Regions from separate parts of the Microbacterium sp. NPDC056003 genome, predicted to be linked through region 1. Evidence: predicted binding sites of a transcription regulator. Region 1 holds the regulator's gene; the other holds the start of a gene.
The links. Region 1 encodes LexA, which represses DNA repair genes until DNA is damaged. Its sites were predicted from a motif close to TCGAACANNTGTTCGA; they were not measured.
Positions count from the first base shown of each region.

Region 1 (5,665 bases):
GACGTCGGTCACGACGTAGCGGCTGCAGCCTGCCGCCTCGAGGCGGTCGAGCACGGTCCACAGGTCGCCGCCGTCGCGCGTCCAGCCGCGGGCAGCGAGCGTCGTGCCGCGCACGTCGAGACCGACCGCGATGACGTCGCCGTATCGGCCGATCACATCGGCGGCCCATTCGGGGTTCTCGAGCGCCGCGGTGCCGAGGTTGATGCGCGCCGCGCCGCTGTCGAGGGCGGCCTCGAGGGTGCGGTCATCGCGGATGCCGCCTGAGAGCTCGACCTGAACGCCCTTGACCTGCTTGATGACCTTGCGCATGACGCCGGCGTTGCTGCCGCGTCCGAAGGCGGCGTCGAGGTCGACGAGGTGGATCCACTGCGCGCCCTGGCGTGCGAAGTCGAGGGCCGCGTCGACGGGGTCGCCGTAGCTCGTCTCGGTCCCCGCCTCCCCCTGGGTGAGGCGCACGGCCTTGCCGCCGGCGACGTCGACCGCGGGCAGCAGGATCAATTCAGGCATTGAGGCGAAATCGTTCATGGCTCCTTGTGCGGGAAGGTCTCGGAAGGAGTTCGCTCCCGCAGACGGCACGGTTTCAGAGGGTAGCCCCGCCGAGCCCGTCGATCCAATTCGCGAGAAGCCGGATGCCGGCATCCCCCGACTTCTCGGGGTGGAACTGGGTCGCCGACAGCGGGCCGTTCTCGACCGCCGCGAGGAACGGCCGGCCATAGGTGCACCACGTGAGCGTGGGCTCGGGGAAGGGCGGCTGCACGTCGAGCAGCCATTTCTGCGCCCCGTACGAGTGGACGAAGTAGAACCGCTCGTCCTCGATCCCGCGGAAGAGGCGGGACCCCTCGCCCGCGTCGACGGTGTTCCACCCCATGTGCGGCAGCACCGGCGCATCGAGCTCTGTGACGGCTCCCGGCCACTCCCCCATGCCCGCGGTGTCGACGCCGCGCTCGACGCCGTGCTCGAACAGCACCTGCATGCCGACGCAGATGCCGAGCACCGGGCGCCCGCCCGACAACCGGCGGCCGATCAGCTCGTCGCCGCGGCTGGCCTTGAGCGACTCCATCACCGCACGGAAGGCGCCGACGCCGGGCACCACGAGCCCGTCGGCCTCGAGGACGAGGTCGCGGTCGGACGTCAGGCGCGCGTCGGCACCGGCGGCGGCCAGCGCCTTGACGGCCGAGTGCACGTTGCCCGATCCGTAGTCGAGGACCGCGACCAGCGGCTGCGAGCTCACAGAGCGCCCTTGGTGCTGGGGATGCCTTCGACCAGCGGGTCGAGCGCCTTGGCCTGGCGGAAAGCACGGGCGAACGCCTTGTATTCCGCTTCGGCGATGTGATGGGGATCGCGGCCCGAGATCACGCGCACGTGCACCGTGAGGGCGGCGTTGAACGTGATCGCCTCGAACGTGTGACGCACGAGCGAGCCCGTGAAGTGGCCGCCGATGAGGTGGTGCTCGAAACCGACCGGTTCACCTTCGTGGACCAGGTAGGGGCGGCCGCTGATGTCGACCACCGCCTGCGCGAGGGCCTCGTCGAGAGGCACCAGCGCGTCGCCGTAGCGCGAGATGCCCGACTTGTCGCCGAGGGCCTCGCGGATCGCCTGCCCGAGCACGATCGAGATGTCTTCGACCGTGTGGTGCGCGTCGATCTCGGTGTCACCCGATGCGCGGACGGTGAGATCGGTCAGCGAGTGCTTCGCGAACGCCGTCAGCATGTGGTCGAAGAACGGCACCGTCGTGTCGATCCGGCTGCGGCCGGTGCCGTCGAGGTCGAGCTCGAGTTCGACGGTCGATTCGCTGGTGGAGCGTCGCAGGGACGCGGTACGCGGAGCGGCGCTCATGATGTCGATTCTACCGAGGCCAGTGCGTCGAGGAACGCGGTGGTCTCCTCTTCGGTGCCCGCGGTCACGCGCAAGTGGTGGGGGATCCCGACGTCGCGGATCAGTACGCCGCGATCGTAGAGCGCCTGCCACGTCGTCGCGGGGTCGGCCACTCCGCCGAACAGGACGAAGTTCGTCCACGTCTCGTGCGGCGTGTAGCCGAGCGCCTCGACGGTGGCGCTGATGCGATCGCGCTGCGCGACGATCTCGTCGACCATGCGCAGCATCGTGGGAGCGTGACGAAGAGCAGCGGATGCCGCGGCCTGCGTCAGCGCGCTCAGGTGATACGGCAGTCGCACCAGGCGCAGGGCGTCGATGAGAGTCGGGTCGGCGGCGAGGTATCCGACGCGCGCCCCGGCGAAGGCGAAGGCCTTGCTCATCGTGCGCGACACGACGAGCCGCTCCCGGCCGGGAAGGAGGGTGAGCGCCGACCGCTCCTCGCGCGGCGCGAACTCGAAGTACGCCTCGTCGACGACGACCACGCCCTCGGTCGCGTCGTAGACCGCCTCGATCACGTCGAGGCCGAGCGGAGTGCCGGTCGGGTTGTTGGGCGCGCACAGGAAGACGACGTCGGGCGCGGCATCCGCCACCTGCGCCGCCGCGTCCGCGGCGTCGACGCTGTAGTCGGGGGCACGGGTTCCGGCGACCCACGTCGCGCCGGTCCCGCGAGTGAGCAGCGGGTACATCGAGTAGGTCGGCGCGAACCCGAACGCGGTGCGGCCAGGTCCGGCGAAGGCCTGCAGGACGTGCTGCAGCACTTCATTGGAGCCGTTCGCGGCCCAGATCTGCTCGCTCGTCAGCCCGTGGCCGAGGTAGTCGGCGAAGCCCTCGCGCAGTGCCGTGAACTCGCGGTCGGGGTAGCGATTGACGTCCCGCAGCGCGAGTGCGATCGAGTCCATGATGTCGTCGGCCACGTCCTGCGGGACGGGATGCGTGTTCTCGTTGACGTTCAGCGCGACGGGCAGCGGCGCCTGCGGAGCGCCATAGGGCGTCATTCCGCGGAGGTCGTCGCGCAAGGGCAGGTCTTCGAGACGTGGACTCACCCCTCCCATGCTACGGGGGCGGTACCGCCCACCCGCCGCGTGTGTCGGCGCGAGACGGCTCGGCATGCGGGGCTCGGCGCCGCCCGCTGCCGCGAGCCGCACCGCCGGACCGAGGTCAGCGGCTCGAGTCGTACTCGGCCGGGATCGCCAGACTCTGCCCGGCTTCGAGCGAGACGCCCTCGAGCGCGTTGAGGCGGACGATCGCGTCGATCACGTCGCGGGGGTCTGCCTCGGGGGCCACGGTCTCGGCGATGGACCACAGCGTGTCGCCGAAGGAGACGGTGACGGTGGAGAACGACTGCGCCGGTGTGCCCGCGTCGCGGCTGGCGAGAGCACTGCCGCCCGAGATCATCGCGAGACTGATCGCGACGACGGCGGGGATCGCAGCGAGCGTCGCGAGCACGCGACGACCGCGGAGCGTGAGGCGCAGGCGCGTGGAACGTGCGGGGCGCGTGAAGGCGGAACCCGGGAAAGCGGGCGACGTGATGCCGATGGTGCTCATGTTCTGCTCCTCCTGCTGGGGAGAGATTCGCACCCGCCGCTCGGCCGGGAGCAGAGGATGCGAATCTCTGTACCGAAGTTATCTTCGATGTTCTACGATGTCAAGGGGCCGATCCGGGTGCGATCTCTCGAACGCGACACGCGGTCGCGGTGTTCCCTTCGAGCGTCGGATCCGGATACGGTTTCGATACGAGAACCCCACCACGGGCCTCCGACATTCGAAGACCGCTGCACTTCCGGAGCCCCTCCGGGGCGGCGAGACAGGAGCCGGACATGAGCGACGCCACCGGGCGCGAGAGGCCGCAGACGCGACGCCGCAAGAGCCTCAGCGACAAGCAGCTCGCGATCCTCGAGGTCATCCAGCGCTCGATCGCGCGCCACGGCTACCCGCCGAGCATGCGCGAGATCGGCGACGCGGTCGGGCTGAAGTCGCTCTCGAGCGTGACGCACCAGCTCAACCAGCTCGAGCTGAGCGGCTACCTGCGACGCGACGCGGGCAAGACGCGCGCGATGGAAGTGCTCATCGACCTGCCGGGCGCCTCCACCGAGAACCCCGACGACGCAGCCCCCGCGGTGGGCGACGCAGCGCTCGTGCCCCTCGTCGGCCGGATCGCGGCCGGCGTCCCGATCACGGCCGAGCAGCAGGTCGAGGAGATCTTCCCGCTCCCCCGCCAGCTGGTGGGCAAGGGCGACCTGTTCATGCTGAAGGTGTCGGGCGACTCGATGATCGACGCCGCCATCTGCGACGGAGACTGGGTCGTCGTGCGCTCACAGGCCACAGCCGACAACGGCGAGATCGTCGCCGCGATGCTCGACGGCGAGGCGACGGTGAAGACGTTCCGCCAGCGCGACGGGCACACGTGGCTGTTGCCGCGCAACTCGGCCTTCGAGCCGATCCTGGGCGACGAGGCCGTGGTGCTCGGCAAGGTCGTGGCGGTCCTCCGCGCCGTCTGATCACCCCCGGCGGGTGAAACTCCGGCGCGATGAGCCGGCGTCCGCCACAATGGCGGCATGAGCGACATCGACACCGCTGACGCGCACACGCTCGAAGCACGCATCCGCGAGCTCGAACGGGAGAACGCACGGCTCGCGGCCGAGAGCGCCGCCGCAACGCCGGCCCCTTCCGGCGGACGATGGCGGGCCTGGGTCTCTGCGCTGTGCATCGTCATCGCCGCCATCCTCGTCCCGGTGTCGATCGTGACGGCGTGGGCGCGGGTCCAGCTGGTCGAGGAGGACGCGTTCGTCGCGACCCTTGCTCCGCTCGTCGACGACCGCGCCGTGCAGGCGATGGTCATCGACGAGGCGATGGAGGCGATCAACGACCAGGTCGACTTCCAGACCCTGACGGCCAACGTGTTCGACGGCATCGCCGACCTGGGGCTCCCGCCCCGGGCCGCCCAGGCCCTCGGCCTGCTCGAGGCCCCGGCGGCGAGCGGCCTCGAGAATCTGGTCAACGAGGCGGTCACCCGCGTCGTGGAGTCCGATGCGTTCTCCGACGTGTGGGCCACCGCGACCCGCGCCGCCCATCGCGCCCTCACCACGGCGGCGACGTCGGACGGCGGGGGCCTTGTCGTGCGCACCGATGAAGGTGTCGGCATCCAGCTCGGCGCCGTCGTCGACGCCGTCAAACAGCGTCTGGTCGACCGGGGCGTGAGCGCCGCACAGCTCATCCCCGAGATCGACAGGGTCGTCATCGTAGGCAAGGGAGACAACCTCGCCGCCATCCGCACCGGCTACGCCCTCGCGACGTCACTCGGCTGGTGGCTCCCGGTCCTCACCATCCTTCTCTTCGGGCTCGGAATCGCCCTGGCCCGTCGGCGCAGCCTCGCCGTGCTCGGCACGGGACTCGCCATCGCGATCGGCGCCGGCGCGCTCGCGATCGGTCTCTCGGTCGGCGACACCGTGATGGGCACGGTGGCCTCCGACCTCGGCCTCTCCCCCGACGGGCTCGGCGTGATCTACGCGCAGGTCGTCGGCGCGATGACGCAGACGGCGATCGTGCTGAGCGTCCTCGGCGTGTTCGTCGCGCTGCTCGGCTGGGCGATGGGCCGCTCCGCCGCCGCGCAGGGCGCCCGCAGTGCGGTCCGCTCCGTCAACTCCTCGGCCCGCCGGCAGCTCGCCGCCCGTGGGCTCGACACCCGCGGCTTCGGCGCCTGGCTCGCACGCTCACGTGTGCTCGTGCGCACGATCATCGCCGTCCTCGCCGTGCTGTGGCTCTTCGCCCTGCGGCCGCTGTCGTTCGGCGA
Region 1 covers NZ_JBHJXQ010000003.1:29,153-34,817, forward strand. The annotation lists gene priA (bifunctional 1-(5-phosphoribosyl)-5-((5-phosphoribosylamino)methylideneamino)imidazole-4-carboxamide isomerase/phosphoribosylanthranilate isomerase PriA) at 1-525, opposite strand, end outside; gene hisH (imidazole glycerol phosphate synthase subunit HisH) at 581-1,231, opposite strand; gene hisB (imidazoleglycerol-phosphate dehydratase HisB) at 1,228-1,836, opposite strand; gene ACFC1W_RS12520 (histidinol-phosphate transaminase) at 1,833-2,918, opposite strand; gene ACFC1W_RS12525 (LysM peptidoglycan-binding domain-containing protein) at 3,034-3,420, opposite strand; gene lexA (transcriptional repressor LexA) at 3,693-4,373, shown strand; gene ACFC1W_RS12535 (hypothetical protein) at 4,431-5,665, shown strand, end outside.

Region 2 (5,665 bases), on a different contig from region 1:
CTTCGCGCCCGGCCTCAGGTGCAGCGCCCCGTAGACCACGCGGGTTGCGCCGGCCGCTTTGATGCGAGTGAGGGCGTCGTCGATCGCTGCGATCGAGTCGGTGAGATGGGGGATGATCGGCATGAGGAACACGGTCACGTGGAAGCCCGCCTCGGTCGCGGCGCGCACGGTCTCGAGCCGCGCGGCAGCGGTCGGCGTTCCGGGCTCGATGAGGTGCTGGAGGGCGTCGTCGAAGATCGCGATCGACATGGCGATCGATACCCGGACGGATGCCGCGGCCTCGCGCAGCAGCGGCAGGTCACGGCGCAGGAGCGTGCCCTTGGTGAGGATCGAGAACGGGGTTCCCGACTCGGTCAGCGCGCTCACGATGCCGGGCATCAGCTTGTAGCGGCCCTCGGCGCGCTGGTACGGGTCGGTGTTGGTGCCGAGCATGACCGGCTCGTGCGCCCAGGAGCCGCGGCGCAGTTCCTTCTCGAGCACCTCGGCGACGTTGATCTTGACGATGACCTGACTGTCGAAGTCGCGGCCTGCATCGAGCTCGAGGTACTCGTGTGTGCCGCGGGCGAAGCAGTTGTGGCTCACGACGCCGTTGGCGATGAAGTCCCCGGTCGACGTCGTGATGTCGACCATGTCGACGGTTTCGCCGAGGTCCTCGATCGACACGATCCGCAGTGGGGCATCCGACTTCACGGCAGCCCCGAGAAGTGCGAGCTTTCGCGTGATCGCCGGCTGGACGAGTTCGAAGAATCGTCGGCGCTCGGCGTGGCCGCCGCGGAGCCGCACGGACGTGACGCCGTTCGGTCGGATGGGCTCGATCGCGACGTCGAAGTCGTAGGCGACCAGCGCGTTGTGTATCGCCGCGATCATCTGAGGATCCTTGTTCGAGATGCGCAGAATCCCCTGGCTGCAACTCCCCTCCGCATCGAAGACGCCCGCCAGGAGGCCGCGGCGCCAGTCCGGCGACGGGTCTTGCGGCCACGACACCAGAGACGTGATGGCCTCATAGTCAGCGGCGCGCGACGTGAAGATCGCGTCCATCGCTCGACGGTTCGCGGTGGCTTCGGCGAAGACGCGAGTGTTCGTCGTCACTCCGCTCCTCGCGAGGTAGCGCCGCGATCGGTCCAGAGCCTCGGTGTCGGCGAGCGCCAATCGGAAGCGGTGGGCGATGTAGGTCCCACGGCCGTTGGTGCGCGGATACTCGCGCTTGAGCATCATGGCATCGCCGCGGATCATGCCCGTCAGATAGCCCGTGCGATACGCCGGGGACTCGGAGTGGTCGATGGCCGTCGGGCCCATGCCGAAACCCAGCAGCTTGTTGTTCGTCGTCAGGAACGGCCGCTGAGGCGAGCCGCTGGGCGCGGGCCGCACATACTTCCAGCCGCGCTCCGTCAGGAATCGGTGGTCAGCGCTCGCGATCAGCTCGGTGCCGTCCGCGAGCCGCACGCGGTGAGCGCGCTTCCGTGTAGACCACTTCGCAGAGACGGTCGCGGCGGTGTATCGCCGGTACGAGCCTTCTCGCTGGGTCCCGACGACCATGTCGCCGACCGCGAGGTCTCGCAGCGCTTTGCTTCGGCCGTCTGCCATAAGGATCATCGTCGACGGATCCAGGCAGTACACACAGGCATGACTGCATCCGCGATAGGGGTTCACGGTCCAGTCGAACGGCATCGCCGACGCGCCGGGAACGTGGTTGAGCGCGGTCTTGCAGAGGACCTCGTGGAACGTCACCCCGGCGAACTCGGGTGTGGTCACCGATTGGACGAGGCCGTTCAGGTGCTCGAGGCCGGGCAGGGCCGCGGCATCCGCCACTCCCAATTCCTGCCCCTGCCACCTCATCCATCAATGGGAACAGATGTTCGAGAGTATGTCAACAGCGCGCACCGCGCGATCGAACACCGCACAGCCGTGGTCGCGCCTCCCTGTGCCGGGCGCCGACTCGGGTGAGAATGGCATGGTGACGGCGCCCGGTTCGTCCGACTCCCCGGTTTCTCGTCGTGCCGCCAGAGAGCAGCGCGAAGAGGCTGCTCGGCGCGCCCGCAGGACGGCGCCCGAGGGACTCGGGGGATTCGTCCTTCCCGAAGACGAGGACGCGCCGCCCGTCGCGCGCGCGCCGGAAGCCAGTCCCTTCCTCCTGCCCGCCGAGGTCCGCGCGGCCGTCGCCCAGTACGGGTCGCCGGCCACACGCGCGACGTCGCGCTCGCGGGTCTCTGCCCAGCCGGGTGCGCTCCGGCGCAGTCGCCGGACCGAGCCGATGGTGCGCGAGAGCGCTCGACGAGCGGCGCGGGCCGAGCGACTGCTGACCGCCGACGGCGCCGAGGGTCCCCCGTCGCGGCATGTTCGTCCGCGGTTCGCGCGCGGCGGCGTCGCGCTGCTGATCGCGGTGGGCGGCGCCCTGCTTCTCGGGTCGACCGCAGCCGTGACGGCGCTCGTCTCGGGAGGCACGCCGGATGTCGCGGCCCAGGCGCAGCTGCTGTCCGACGCGCCACCGTCGGTCTCGGCCCTTCCGGTGCCGGTCGTGAAGCAGATGCAGGTCGCCGCGGACATCTGTGGCGTGCCCGAGGTCATGAGCGCCCTCGAGGCCCACGACGACGCCGGCGCGATCACGGCGGCGGGCGGTGCCGAGTCGTTCCGCTCCGCGGTCGCCGAGGGCCGGGCGAGGTGCGTCGACCTCGGAGATCCGACGCGCGTGTGGACCGTCGTCAACAAGGCGCGTCCCTACTCGCCCGTCGACTACCGCCCGACGGGACTCGTCATGCCCGACGGTGTGCGGAGCATCGAAGGCGGGGCACTCCGGTCGGACGCGGCATCCGCGCTCACTGCCATGGTCACCGCGGCGCGCGAAGCCGGCGTCGGCGAGATCGCGCTCGAGAGCGGCTTCCGCTCCTACTCGACGCAGCAGGGGAGCTACGGACGCCACGTCGATCAGCGGGGCCAGGACGGCGCCGATCTGGTGAGCGCGCGGCCGGGTCACAGCGAGCACCAGTCGGGCCTCGCCGGCGACGTCGTCGCCTGCGCGGGTGGCTGCGGCACGCTCGACGACCTGGCCGCGACGGCGCAAGGCGCGTGGATCGTCGAGCACGGGTGGGAGCACGGCTGGATCGTGCGGTACGTCGCGGGCGCGACCGGCGTCACCGGCTACTCGCCGGAGCCGTGGCACCTGCGGTACATCGGCCCCGAGCTCTCGCGGGCGTACCACGACGGTGGATGGACCTCGCTCGAAGAGTTCTTCGGGCTCGAGCCCGCCCCCGGCTACGTCGGCTGAGTCGCGTTCGACGCCGCTCGCGGGCACGGTGAAACGGCCGGTCCGGGCCGGTTTGAGGCATCCCACAAACAGCGGTACCCAGTTTCACGATCCTTAGGACGCGATCTCACAGACGCCCCGATCTCACCGCGCGTGGCCTTTATGATCGAGTCGAGCCACGGGTGAGCGGCACGACCGCGCGCCGACGACATGCTCGAAGACGAGAGGAAGGCGCACATATGGAGCGCAACATCTACGACGAGGACCACGACGCGTTCCGCGACGTCGTCAAGGAGTTCATCAAGCGCTACGCGTCCGACGAGAAGCGCAAGCAGTGGGATGCCGCGGGCGAGATCGACCGCGAGACCATGCTCGCCGCGGGCCAGTCCGGCATCATCGGGCTGTCGGTTCCGGAGGAGTTCGGCGGCGCGGGCATGCTGCAGGACTTCCGCTTCCGCTCGATCGTGCTCGAGGAGACGATCGGTGCGGGCCTCGGGTCGCTGGCCGGTGCGCTGGGCATCCAGGACGACCTCGCGATTCCCTACATCGTGCACATGGGCACCCAGGAGCAGAAGGAGAAGTGGCTCCCCGGCATGGCGACCGGCGAGATCCTCGGCGCCCTCGCGATGACCGAGCCGGGCGCGGGCAGCGACCTGCGCGGCATCAAGACCACCGCCAAGAAGGTCGACGGCGGCTACATCGTCAACGGTGCCAAGACGTTCATCTCGTCGGGCAAGACGGCCGACATCGTCGTGACGTTCGTCAAGACCGGCGAGGGCAACCGTCCCGACGCGTTCAGCCTCCTCATCCTCGAGGACGGCATGGAAGGCTTCGACCACAGCAAGAAGCTCGAGAAGATGGGCTTCCACGGCTGGGACACCGCCGAGCTCTCGTTCAGCGACGTGTTCGTGCCCGAAGCCAACCTCATCGGGGGCAAGGAAGGCCTCGGCTTCATCCAGCTCATGATGAATCTGCCCCTCGAGCGCCTGTCGATCGGTGTCGCGGCCGCTGCTGCCGGCGAGGCCGCCTTCAACTGGACGCGCGAGTATGTGCTCAGCCGCGAGGCCTTCGGCCAGCCGATCGCCGACTTCCAGAACACGCGCTTCAAGCTCGCCGACATGGCGACCACCGTCGATGTGATGTGGGCGTACAACGACCGCGCGATGATGCTCTACAAGGACCAGAAGCTCACGGCCGAGGAGGCCGCGAAGGTCAAGTTCTGGTCGACAGACCGCGAGTGGGAGCTGCTCGACATCGGCGTGCAGCTGCACGGAGGGTACGGCTACATCACCGAGTACCCGATCGCCCGTGCGTTCCTCGACGCCCGCGTGCACCGCATCTACGGCGGCACGAACGAGATCATGCGCGACCTCGTCAGCCGTCAGATCGTCGGCAAGCGCTGATCGCAGGCTGACGACGCGGTTCCGGATGCCGCGGCCCGGCCCCTCTCGAAGGGCTCGGGCCGCGGCATCCGTCGCCTGTGCCCTCTCACGTGGCTTCCCGGCCGGGTCGGGGCATCCGGATGCTCACCTGTCGCGAAGTGCCGCCCCGCTCGGCACTTCGTGACAGGTGAGCCGGGGAGGGATGGGATGCTGGGGCCCGGCGCTAGGCGAGGCCCCAGGGGAACAGGGCCCAGAACAGCCCGGCCGAGACCACCCAGAAGAGCACGACGAACACGGCGTCGCGGCTGCGGAACGGCACGAGGTGACGCTCGGTGCGGTCGGGGTGCGCGCCGAACGCGCGCGCGTCCATCGCCAGAGCGACCCGCTCGGCGTGCCGGATCGCACCGGCCATGAGCGGCACGATGTATCCGAACCACCGGGCGATGGCGGCGAACGGCCCGCGGCCGCCGTGGGCGCCGCGCACGCGGTGCGCCTGACGGATGACGTCGAGCTCGTGCCCGAACCGCGGCACGAACCGGAACGCCGCGAGGGCCGTGTAGCCGATGCGGTACGGCACGCGCAGCTGCTGCACCGCTGCCCGCACGAAGTCGGGACCGGTCGTCGACAGCCCGACGAGCAGGGTCAGCGCCACGATCGCCGCGATGCGCAGCCCGGTCGCGAGGCCGACTTCGAGCGCTCCGCCGTACAGGGTCCATGACCCGATCTGCCAGACGACGACCGACTGGTCGACCCTCGCGGCATCCGCCCACACCGAGAAGCCGAGGCCGACGACCGCCGCGGCCGCAGGCAGCGCCACGAGGATGGCCGCGAGGCGTCCGGTGAACGTCACGCCGATCAGCAGGATCGCGTAGCTGAGCGCGAGGAAGGCGAGCGGGGTCGCGGCATCCCGCACGAACACCAGCAGCACCATCGCGGGCAGCGGCGCGGCGATCTTCGCCAGCGGATTGAGGCCGTACAGGAACCGCACGGGCGAAGCGGTGGGGCGCTCGGCGTAGGGGTCGATGCCGCCGCGCAGCGTCTG
Region 2 covers NZ_JBHJXQ010000001.1:1,135,812-1,141,476, reverse strand. The annotation lists gene ACFC1W_RS05220 (intein-containing Rv2578c family radical SAM protein) at 1-1,836, opposite strand, end outside; gene ACFC1W_RS05215 (M15 family metallopeptidase) at 1,952-3,262, shown strand; gene ACFC1W_RS05210 (acyl-CoA dehydrogenase family protein) at 3,481-4,644, shown strand; gene ACFC1W_RS05205 (energy-coupling factor transporter transmembrane component T) at 4,847-5,665, opposite strand, start outside.
Region 2: a site for LexA is predicted at 1,845-1,860, ahead of ACFC1W_RS05220 (intein-containing Rv2578c family radical SAM protein). Genes of this name have one in related genera too.